2 regions of the Dyadobacter sp. BHUBP1 genome follow, and region 1 is predicted to be linked to the other one. Evidence: riboswitches for the same ligand, from Rfam matches in the RefSeq annotation. Region 1 holds a riboswitch; the other holds the start of a gene.
The links. Region 1 has a riboswitch for thiamine pyrophosphate ahead of ACQ4MZ_RS25585 (TonB-dependent receptor). Riboswitches for the same ligand answer to the same signal wherever they lie in the genome.
Positions count from the first base shown of each region.

Region 2: it holds a riboswitch for thiamine pyrophosphate, as region 1 does, so the genes downstream of both, thiS (sulfur carrier protein ThiS) here and ACQ4MZ_RS25585 (TonB-dependent receptor) in region 1, are expected to answer to the same signal.

Region 1 is NZ_JBOBIH010000008.1:91,462-97,552, forward strand. It holds gene ACQ4MZ_RS25570 (GH3 auxin-responsive promoter family protein) at 1-1,428, opposite strand, end outside; gene ACQ4MZ_RS25575 (S41 family peptidase) at 1,540-2,931, opposite strand; gene rocD (ornithine--oxo-acid transaminase) at 2,928-4,190, opposite strand; TPP riboswitch at 4,263-4,359, shown strand; gene ACQ4MZ_RS25585 (TonB-dependent receptor) at 4,427-6,091, shown strand, end outside.
Region 2 is NZ_JBOBIH010000001.1:1,043,973-1,050,063, forward strand. It holds gene thiH (2-iminoacetate synthase ThiH) at 1-506, opposite strand, end outside; gene ACQ4MZ_RS04370 (thiazole synthase) at 496-1,263, opposite strand; gene ACQ4MZ_RS04375 (thiamine phosphate synthase) at 1,257-2,678, opposite strand; gene thiC (phosphomethylpyrimidine synthase ThiC) at 2,678-4,570, opposite strand; gene thiS (sulfur carrier protein ThiS) at 4,616-4,816, opposite strand; TPP riboswitch at 4,888-4,983, opposite strand; gene ACQ4MZ_RS04390 (GNAT family N-acetyltransferase) at 5,126-5,629, shown strand; gene ACQ4MZ_RS04395 (bile acid:sodium symporter family protein) at 5,817-6,091, opposite strand, start outside.

The DNA.
Region 1 (6,091 bases):
GCCGAGCCAGGCGTAGAAGGTACCGGCCGGTGCGAAATGCACTTGCGGACGCGTGAGGGCCATATCTTTGTATCGTTTGGCATCATAATCGGAGTTTACTTCCCGCAACGCGGTGTCCAGCGCCTGCACGAATGCATTGCGATCCTCCGGTTCTTTGGTGAATTCGATGATCCATTCATGGCAGCCACGCGAGCCGTCACCCATGTACACGGGCCCGGCGGTATAGTTCGCTACCAGGGCGTCTGTCTGGTGCGCCGCTACCTTAATGGCATGATCGGCATTCTCGACAATCACTTCCTCACCAAATGCATTGATAAAATGCTTCGTACGCCCGCTCACCTTCACCCGGAAAGGGTAAGTAGAGGTAAATTTCACGGTATCGCCGATCAGGTAACGCCAGAGCCCGGCGTTGGTAGAGATCACCATTGCATAGTTCTTTCCTACTTCCACTTCGTCCAATAACAATGCTTTGGGATGATCCTTACCGAGCTCTTCAATGGGTATAAATTCATAAAAAATGCCATAATCGAGCATGAGCAGCATTTCGCCTACCCTATTAATGTCGTCCTGGATCGCGAAAAAGCCTTCCGATGCACTGTAAGTTTCGAGGTACAGCACCTGATCGGAAGGGAAATATTTCGTCATGAACAAATCGCGGTAGGGTTCGAATGAAACCGCTCCATGCACGAAAACCTCAAAATCCGGCCAGATTTCAAGCATATTCTTTTTGCCGGTACGTTCGAGGATCTGGTCGAGCAACACGATCGTCCAGGTAGGCACGCCTAGAATGCTGGTCACGTTCTCCTGCGAGCATATAGACGCCATTTTGTCCAGCTTGCTTTCCCAATGGTCCATCAGAGCCACCTCCAAAGGCGGAGTGCGCATAAATTCCGCCCAGGAAGGCAGGTTTTGCATAATCACCGCCGACACGTCGCCGATCTGGGTATAATCGTCAAAAGGATTGGCATGCAAAGTCCCGCCGATCGAAAGGCCCTTCCCGTCGAAGACGCGGGTATCGGGCCGGTTGTTGATCAGCAGGGTCATCATGTCCTTTCCGCCTTCGTAGTGGCATTCTTCCAAAGCCTCGGGCGAAACGGGCAGAAACTTGCTCCGCGCATTCGTGGTACCCGATGATTTGGAAAACCATTCGATCTGCGACGGCCAGAGCACATTCGGCTCGCCTTTCAGGACACGCTCGATGTAAGGATAAAGTTGCTCGTAAGCCGAAATGGGTACCTGCTCCTGAAATTCCCTGACCGATTTGATCTGACCGTAATTATAACGGCTGCCCCATTCGGTGTAGCGGGCAGTTTCGATCAATTCGGAAAATATACGCTGCTGGGTCTCAATGGGGTACTTCATAAACTGTTCGATCCGTTCGAAGCGCCGCTTCATAAACCAGACAGTCATATCATTTACCAGCTTCATAAAGGTCAATTAGTTAGAAATACGCAAGTTTGTAAAAATAGCAATAAAAAATGGTGAGAGAACAGTTGCAAGCCGTTCTCTCACCATTCGGGAAATTTTATCAGCAGGTGGTTATCTGTCAAAGAACATATTGCTGCCGCCGGCCTTTTGGCTGATCGACGACGACAGTTCCGCGTTTGCCTCCTCCGCCAGCACGCGCGCGCTCCGGAGTTGGCGCGTTACGTGCGTACCCGTGATCTGGAAGAGTGCCTCGCCCAGCAAGGGATCGCGTGGATCGCCATAGGGATAAAGGATATTGCCCTCGCTAACCTTCACATCCGGCTCAAAGCCAACATGGTAATCCGACTTCTTGTCCTTATTCAACGATTTGGAGACAATCGGCTGCAATCCCACTTTGATACCATTCTTCTCGTCGCTGATCGTGACCGACCCCACATTCTTACCCACAGTTTTACCTCCGACCAGTGTTACCGTCATAAAAGGCTTCAACCCATTGATCACCAGTTCACTCGCGGAAGCCGTCCGCGACGACACCAGTACCACGAGGTGTTTCAGGTCATTGCCTACATTCTGACTTTTGGATATAAACTTGTCGTAGAAATAGGATTCACCGTATTTTTTGAGGCTCGTTTCGGTTACCTGCTTGTTGTATTCCTTGTAATAAAATACATCGTTGGCCGTCACCTTACCCATAAGGCTTGCCAGGTTGGTCGCAGAACTTACATACCCTCCCGGATTATAGCGCAAGTCGAGGACCAATGCATTGATATTACTGTTTTTGAATTCCGAGAAAATCGCATCCAGCTTCTTATCATACGCCTTGTTACTGGTTTGGTAAGGCTCGGGAATAAACTGGTGATAAACCACGTATCCGATTTTGTTGGCACCGATCGTGTAAACAGAATCAAAGAACACCGGATCTTCCTGCAAGACAATGGGCGTCACGTCACGCTTCGTCGTAGTTTCCTTCAAAGTACCATCCTTAATGTCGGCCAGGGTGTAAGTAGCCTTATCCTGAGTATTGAGCAGTTTTGAGTAGTTCGAGTCCGTCAATTTCTGGCCATTCACACTGCTGAAAACATCGCCCCGCACAAAGCCGGCCTTGGCGGCAGGTGAGTCCGGGATCACGTAAAGCACAATGCCTACTACATTGCTGGTATTGGCAGGAAAATACACCAGTTTGTACTCCATGCCGCTTGTTTTGGATTCGCCTCCCAACGACGCTTCCAATTCCTTCGCACTTTCCTGCATCCATGAAAACCGGTCGCCGTCCGGGCGCGCCGTCGCATCATATTTATAAAGCAGAGAGCTGAAAAAATCGCTCGGCGTTTTGTTGTAATCGGGCGATGCGGTGATGTGGTCGGTCCAGTAATACCAGTACTTCATGTTGGTATAGATCCACTCGTTGGTCTCGGTATCATTCTTGGGATCGGCGTTTTTTTCCTTGCAAGAAAAAACACAGGCAGCGATTAAAATGACAGGCAGGAGAAGTTTCAGTTTCATAGATTTCCGTTCATTTCTAAAAATACCTCTTCAATAATGCGGCAAGCTTCGTCCATCTGCGACTCATTGATCACCAGTGGCGGCGCGAAACGGATCTTGTTGCCATGCGTAGGCTTGCACAACAGCCCTTTTTCCATCATTTTATAACAAAGGTCCATGGCCGTGCTGCTATCTTCGGAGTCGTTGATCACGATCGCATTCAGCAGCCCCTTCCCTCTAACGCTTTCGATCAGAGAACATTGCTTTTGAAGCTCCTGCATTCTCTTGCGGAAAATCCGGCCCATTTGTTCGGCATTTTCAGCAAGGTTTTCATCCTGGACCACCCGTAATGCAGCGATGGTCACCGCGCATGCCAACGGGTTACCGCCATAGGTCGAGCCGTGCTCGCCGGGCGCGATCGTCAGCATGATTTCGTCGTCGGCCAATGCAGCCGAAACCGGCATGGTACCACCCGATAATGCTTTGCCGAGGACCAGGATATCAGGCTTTACATTTTCCCAGTCACAGGCAAGCCGTTTTCCTGTACGGCCGATACCGGTTTGCACCTCGTCGGCGATGAACAGGACATTATATTTTGTACACAGATCACGCACGCCTTTTAAGTAACCCTCGTCCGGCACCACTACACCCGCTTCACCCTGAATAGGCTCCACCATGAAACCGGCGATGTCCGGGTCATTTTTCAGGAGGCTTTCGAGGGCAGGAAGGTCATTATAGGGTATGATTTCGTAGCCGGGCAGGAACGGGCCGTAGTCGTTGGTGGAACAAGGATCCGTCGACGAGGATATCGCCGCCAATGTCCTGCCCCAGAAATTACCGGCGGCATACACGGTTTTTGCCTTTCCGGGCTCGATACCTTTTACTTTATACGCCCATTTCCGGGTTAGTTTCAGCGCAGTTTCGCCGCCCTCCACGCCCGAATTCATCATCAGGACTTTATCATACCCGAAATAGTCGCAAAGAAATTTCTCGCATTCGCCAAGGCGGTCGTTATAGAATGCACGGGAGGTGAGCGTCAGCTTTTGCGCCTGGCGTACCATCGCATCCACGATCTTCGGATGGCAATGCCCCTGGCTCACCGCGCTGTATGCCGACAGGAAGTCGAAATACTGCTTTCCTTCCACATCCCACAAAAAAACTCCTTCGCCCCGCTGGATAACCACCGGCATCGGCTTGTAATTATGTGCCCCATACCGGTATTCGAGCTCCATAGCATGCTGAGAGGCACTGATATCGGTCGTGTCTGTATAGCTTTTCATTTTGGTATTCAAATAGTTAGGAACTTCATTTCGAGATATGTAAAATTACGGAAAAGCGTATTAATTTTGCAGCATAATCTCAAGGGGTGCCCTACCGAACGGGCTGAGATCATACCCATTTAACCTGATCCGGGTAATGCCGGCGTAGGGAGAGAAAGCCGGACCGGCTGTTTTCTGTTAATATTTTATCGAACTTTCTGATAGGTGGCCCCTGCCTGTTGTAATTATTGATCGCAATGCGAAAAATTACTACCTGTCTGCTGACCTTGCTGTTCAGCACCACCTCACTCGTCACTTTTGCCCAAAAGAGTGTTTCCGGCCGTGTGACCGATGCCGAGGACGGCAAACCGCTCCCCGGCGCGACCATTAAGGCCGGCGAGATCCGCGGTACGAGCACCGACAAGGATGGCCGTTTTGTTTTGAAAAACATCTCTGAAAATATCGAAGCCCTCGACATCTCCTACATCGGTTACCAAACTTCAAAAATCGCCGTCGGCGCTTCAAATCAGCTGGAAATCAAGCTCAACAAAAGCACTTACCAGGCTGATGAAGTGATCATCAACGCCACCCGCGTGAACGACAAAACGGGTATGGCTTACACCAATGTGACCGCCGCACAAATCGACAAGCAGAATATGGGGCAGGACTTGCCGGTACTGCTCAACTTTTCCCCTTCCCTTGTGAGCACGAGCGACGCAGGCGGCGGCGTGGGCTACACGGGCATACGCATACGAGGCTCCGACGCGACGCGGATCAATGTAACTGTGAATGGCATTCCTTATAACGATGCTGAAAGCCAGGGGGTTTTCTGGGTAAATATGCCGGATTTCGCCTCGTCGGTAAGCAGCATTCAAATCCAACGGGGCGTGGGAACTTCCACCAATGGCGCAGGCGCATTTGGCGCTTCGGTGAATATTAATACCAATGCATTCCGCGAAACAGCTTATGCGGAATTGAATAACTCTTACGGCTCGTTCAATACATTCAAAAACACATTGAAAGTAGGCTCCGGGCTGATTAAAGATAAGTTTACATTCGATGCCCGGCTGTCGCGGGTTTCTTCGGATGGCTTTGTGGACCGCGCTTCCTCAGAATTGCATTCTTATTACCTCTCAGGCGGATATTTTGGCAAGAAGAGCTTTGTGCGGATCAATGTGTTTTCGGGGAAAGAACGCACTTATCAGTCGTGGAACGGTGTGCCGGAGGCCAAATTGCGCGGCGATCGAGAAGGTATTCTGGCTTATATTGACAGAAATTACTTAGGAGAAAAAGATGCGCAAAACCTGCTCAATTCCGATAACCGGACTTATAATTCCTACACGTATAAAAACGAGGTGGATAACTACCGTCAGGACCATTACCAGATCGTTTCCTCCCATAACCTGAGTAATAAACTGACGTTCAACCTCAATGCATTCCTCGTCCGCGGACTGGGCTACTATGAGCAATATCGTTCCGGTGACGATTACAGCAAATACAACCTTCCCAATGTAATTATCGGTAAAGACACGCTCACCAGCACCGACTTCATCCGTCGCCGCTGGCTGGATAATTACTTTTACGGAACTACATTCTCCTTCGATTACAACAGTTTCAAAAAGCTGACAGCGAGCTTCGGCGGAGGCTGGAACCAGTACGATGGCGACCACTATGGTCAGATCATCTGGGCACGCAACGCGGGCAATATCGAGAATGAGCACCAATACTATTTCAGCACGGGGAAAAAGAAGGATTTCAACCTGTATGGAAAGGTTTATTATGCATTCACGGATCGGCTGACTGCATTTGCCGATTTGCAATACCGTCGGGTAAGCCACGCCATTCAGGGAACAGATAATGATCTGGTTCAATTGGCATTTGACGAGTCGTATTCTTTCTTTAATCCAAAAGCAGGTCTTACC
Region 2 (6,091 bases), on a different contig from region 1:
AGCTTCTCGTATTCATCGCGGTCGAGCGGCTGTACTTCCATAGATACCTGCGCGAAATGCGGGCGGATCAGCTTCAATACCTTTTTAAAATACTCCACATGCACGGTCTGGTTCGCTTCGCCGGTAACAAGCAGCACGTGTTCGTAGCCCATATTTTTGATCACTTCGACTTCCCGCAGGATTTCACTGTCGGTCAAGGTTCGCCGGCGTACTTTATTATCCAGACTAAACCCGCAGTAGGTACATATATTGGTACACTCATTGGACAAATACAGCGGCACGTACATTTGAATGGTATTTCCAAAGCGCTTCCGGGTCAGCTGCCGGCTTAACCTGGCCATCGGTTCCAGGTAGGCGATAGCGACAGGGGAAATCAGCGCCATGAAATCGTCCAATGTTCTTTTAGGAGCGGTCAATGCCCGTTCCACATCCGCGGCGGTTTTGGTATAAATGGTTTCCTTAACCGTATCCCAGGAATACCGGGCAAATTCTTCTTTAAAGCTCATCCAGAAATGCGGTTAACGGGCTGCTGGCCACTGCCAGTCTCCCCTTCGATCCTAATTTGGCTTCATAGGCCATTCTTCCCGATTGCACGGCGAGTTTGAAAGCCTCCGCCATGGCGACGGGATCCCCGGCCACCGCAATGGCGGTATTAACCAATACCGCGTCAGCCCCGATCTCCATTGCTTTCGCGGCATCCGACGGCGCGCCGATACCCGCGTCTACTACCACCGGAACCTTGCTCTGCTCGATGATAATTTCAAGAAAATCAATGGTTTTTAAACCTTTGTTACTGCCGATCGGCGAGCCGAGCGGCATGACCGCTGATGCCCCTGCTTCTTCCAGCCTTTTGGAAAGCACAGGATCGGCATGAATGTAAGGCAGGATCACAAAACCCAGTTTGGTGAGTTCCTCGGTTGCCTTCAGAGTCTCGATCGGATCCGGCATGAGGTATTTCGGGTCGGGGTGAATTTCGAGTTTTAGCCAGTTGGTTTCCAATGCCTCGCGCGCGAGCTGCGCGGCGAAAACCGCTTCTTTAGCCGTGCGCACGCCGGAAGTATTGGGTAACAAGTGAATGTGATCGTGCGTCAGGTGGCTGAGAACGTCGTCGCCCGCGTCGTGTACATCTACGCGGCGTAAGGCAACTGTCACCAGTTCGGAGCCGGAAGCCAGCAGTGCCTCTTCCATCACCGTCGCCGAACTGAATTTGCCAGTACCAGTGAAGAGCCTGGATTGAAATGTTTTATCTGCAATGGTCAACATAATGCTTGTTGGATTTGGTAAAATGTTTTTTGCGGATCGGCCGCGGCAATCAACGCGCCGGACATTGCCACACCATAAAGGCCTGCCTCGCGAAGCCCGCGGATATCGTCGGATGTAATGCCACCGATGGCGATAATGGGTGTGGAATGACCGGCCTGCCGCATCTGGTGCATCAAAGCGGAGTAGCCACCTATGCCCAGAATAGGACTCAGGTTTTGCTTGGTATTGGTAAACCGGAACGGCCCGAGGCCAATGTAATCCGCCCCTTCACCGATCCGGCGAACAATATCGTCCCAGGTATTAGCCGTGCCACCGATCACCATTTTCTCGCCCACGAATGCACGCGCCTCGGGTATAGGCATGTCCGTGAGCCCGAGATGCAGCCCATGGGCTTCCACGGCAAGGGCAACGCGCGGAAAATCATTAATAATAAGCTTCGCCTCATAGCGGTCACACAACTGCGTAGCTTCCCAGGCAATAGGCAGCACCTCTTCCTCCGGCCGGTTCTTCACCCGTAACTGAATCCACCGGCAGCCCGCTTCCAGAGCCAGGCGAATGCTGTCGATATGCGACATGGTACCGGTTTCATTGGAGATAAAATGCAATTTGTCTATAAAATCAGCTGCATCCTTTTTCTCCGGATCCCCGGGTTGAAACCCGGGGCAATGGACTGCTTTTGCTTTTGAGCCGATTTGTTTTTGTTCAAATACATCGATCTCCAATGCAAAATCTATTGCCCCGGGTTTTAACCTGGGGATGCAGGATGACTGCTGAAATGATGATTGTTGAGATGAAGGATGCTGAGATGATTTTAGAGATAATTGTAATGATTTTAGATTTTCAAACTGAGCAACAGCATTGTCGGGATTTTGCCAGATGCTGCCCAGTACCGCTGCGCCATCAAAGCCCATTTCTAGTGCAGATTTTAAATTTTCAGCATCAATGCCGCCTAAGGCTATCACTTGATTTGGGTAATTATGTTTTTGCAATCTGAAATCAGGAGGGACCTTCGCCGAATAACCAGCCTTTGAAATACTATCAAAAACCGGCCCCAGGAATGCATAATCAAAGCGGTGCGAAAGTCTTTCAAGTTCTTCCGGATCATGTGTCGAGGTGCTGATTGTGAATCCATCGCTTTTCAATATTTCCAATGTTTCCTCGCTCTGCGTCAGCCTGTTTTTCTCAGTGAAATGCAACCCGGTAATGCCAAACTCATGGGCAAGCTCATGATGCTGGTGCAGTGCAATGCGTCCTCGGAATTGCGGATCGATCTGTTCCAGCCATATTCGCAGCTCGGTTTCCGTGGCTTTGGGCTTGCGCACATGCAGGCGTGCAAGTCCGTGTGCGAAGAGCCGGTTGACGATACCGGCTTCTTCGGACAGTATTTCCGGGTGAGTTATGACGATGAGCTCCATTACAGATAAATCTCGCTGCCTTTTTCTGCAAATTCCCGCGCTTTCTGCTGCATACCTTCCGCCACGGCCTCTTCGGTAGCCAGTCCGTTTTCCTCTGCATAGTCGCGGACATCCTGTGTGATCTTCATCGAGCAGAAGTTCGGGCCGCACATTGAACAGAAATGCGCAACCTTGGCCCCTTCGGCCGGAAGCGTTTCATCGTGAAACTCACGTGCGGTGTCGGGGTCCAGCGAAAGGTTGAACTGATCTTCCCAGCGGAACTCGAAGCGGGCTTTACTCAATGCATTGTCGCGGTACTGTGCGCCGGGATGGCCTTTGGCGAGGTCGGCGGCATGGGCGGCGATTTTGTAGGTGATCACACCGTCTTTTACATCTTTTTTATTGGGTAATCCCAAATGCTCCTTCGGGGTTACGTAGCAAAGCATAGCCGTGCCGAACCAGCCGATCATGGCCGCGCCGATGGCCGAGGTAATGTGGTCGTAACCGGGCGCGATGTCGGTTGTCAATGGGCCTAATGTGTAGAATGGCGCTTCATGGCAGTGTTTCAACTGCTTCTCCATATTCTCTTTGATCAAATGCATCGGTACGTGGCCGGGGCCCTCGATGATCGTCTGCACATCGTGCTTCCAGGCGATTTTGGTCAATTCGCCCAGCGTTTCGAGCTCCGCGAACTGTGCGGCATCGTTAGCATCGGCAATGCTGCCGGGGCGTAGGCCGTCGCCCAAAGAGAATGCCACATCGTAAGCCTTCATGATTTCGCAGATCTCCTCGAAATGCGTGTACAGGAAGTTTTCTTTGTGATGCGCCAGGCACCATTTCGCCATGATCGACCCGCCACGCGAAACAATGCCGGTGATGCGTTTGGCAGTCAGCGGTATGTAGCGCAGCAGGACGCCCGCATGAATTGTGAAATAGTCCACACCCTGTTCGGCCTGCTCGATGAGCGTATCGCGGAAAAGCTCCCAGGTCAGGTCTTCGGCTTTGCCATTTACTTTCTCCAAAGCCTGGTAAATAGGTACGGTACCAATGGGCACCGGCGTATTGCGGATGATCCACTCGCGGGTCTCGTGGATGTTCTTGCCGGTGGACAGGTCCATAATGGTGTCGGCACCCCAGCGGCATGCCCAGACGGCTTTTTCGACCTCTTCTTCAATGCTCGACGAAACGGCCGAGTTGCCGATATTGGCATTGATTTTCACCAGAAAATTCCGGCCGATAATCATCGGTTCGCTCTCCGGGTGGTTGATATTCGAAGGGATTACCGCTCTTCCGGCCGCTACTTCCTGTCTTACAAACTCGGCGGTAATGTGGCTTTTCGGCGTATTTGCCCCAAAACTATGTCCGGCGTGCTGGTGCGCCAGTGCGCCAGCTTTACCATTCAGCGACTGCAAATGCGCGTCAATGCGCTGATTTTCGCGGATGGCGATGTATTCCATTTCCGGCGTGATAATACCCTTTTTGGCATAATGCAGCTGAGAAACGTTCTGCCCGGCTTTGGCGCGTAACGGCTTTGCATTATGTGCGAACCGCAAATAGTCGAGCTTCGCGTCGGCGAGGCGCATCCGGCCGTATTCAGAGGAAATCGTTTCCAGTTCCTCCACGTCCCCGCGCGAGCGTACCCATTCCGCACGTAATGCAGGAAGGCCTTTTTTGACGTCTATTTCAATGTTGGGATCGGTATAAGGGCCGCTGGTGTCGTACACGGTTACCGGCTCATTGGGCTCGCTGGCTCCGAGGCGACCTGAATGCGGGCCGCCATGTATGCGCGTATCGTTCAGTGAAATCTCGCGCATGGCCACGGAAATGTCGTGGATTTGCCCTTTCACATATATTTTCTTCGAATTCGGAAACGGGTCACGGGTGATGGTTTCCGGCGTTTTTTCTGTCTTCATGATGCTGTTTTTCTGGTTAAATGGTGGATACAGGACAATGCAATGCTAGCCGCCCTGGGTGGCGGTAATGAGCGTAATCTGGTCGTTGGGGGAGAATTGGCGCGTGGGCCAGTCGGATTTCGGGACTACCGATTGGTTGATGGCTACTGCGATGCCTTTGCCGGAGGGAAACAGCTCGGATACGAGTTGCCCTACCGTGTAAGTGACGGCTATTTGCTTTGTCTGACCGTTTAGGATGATTTCCATTCCTGATTCAGTTTTAAATACAAAAAACTCAGGGATGGACCTATGAAGAAAGAATAGACGGAGCTACGTGCACAGTAACACCTGCTTTTCCCTTCGGCAGTACTAGCTGCATCAGGTTCAAAGGGTATGATCTCAGTCCGCATGTCGGGACACCCCTAAAGTTGAGGCAAAGCTATTCGAAATTCAGGATTTTCAAAAGAATTAGAAAAAAACGTAAAACAGAACGTGGATAAGACGTGAAATTTTTTAAAATAATAAGGTATTTTTGACCCTAATATTGAAACCTGTATAACGACCTGCTTTATTTTGATGGATTTGATCATCAGAAGTGCCGCTCCTAAGGATCTGCCTTCGCTGTTGGAAATTATCAACCACGCTATTCTGAACACCACGGCTATTTATGATTACGAAGCCCGGACCATGGAACAACAAAAAGCCTGGTTTGAACAGATGTTCTATGACGGTATGCCGGTGATTGTGGCAGAGCTGGAAGGCGAAGTGATCGGTTATGGTTCCTACAATATTTTCCGCCCGAAAATCGGATACAAATTCAGTGTGGAGCATTCCATTTACCTCGACGAAAAGTCGCGTGGCATGGGCGTAGGTGGTAAATTGCTAGGGAGCCTCATCCAACGAGCGAAGGAGTCGGGCCTGCATACGATGATAGGCTGCATTGATGCCTCGAACCGCGCAAGCATTGAATTTCACAAGAAATATGGGTTTGTGGAGAAGGGTTACCTCAAAGAAGTAGCTTATAAATTCGACCAGTGGCTGGATTTGGTTTATATGCAGCTGTTGCTGGAAGAGGATTGATATTTTTGGGAGGAAGGTCGAAAGGGAGGAAGGGGAGGAAGTCAGAAATGGTCAAGGGTGGTCAGGAATGGTCAGGATTAGTTAAGAATTTATCCAACAAAATTGACAATACCTGACCGCGAATGACAACTCCTGTCAACACTTGACAAAAAAACGAGGCGCAGCTAATAACTGCGCCTCGTTCATTTTAATGGGCTCTGCCCGTTTCTACATAAGTATCTTCATCGCCGGTGGGTTTGCCTTGCCACCAGGAGGCGAGGATGGAACCGGTAATGTTCATCAGTGGTCCGAAGATTGCGGGAGCGAGGCCTACGGTGGCCATTTTACCCATTTCCTTGGCAATACCGGAAGCCAAACCGCCATTTTGCATGCCTACTTCAATGGCAATCGTACGGCAGTCGCGCTCACTCATGCGGAACAGGCGCCCCGACCAGTAACCGAGCGTGTAACCCGAGAGATTGT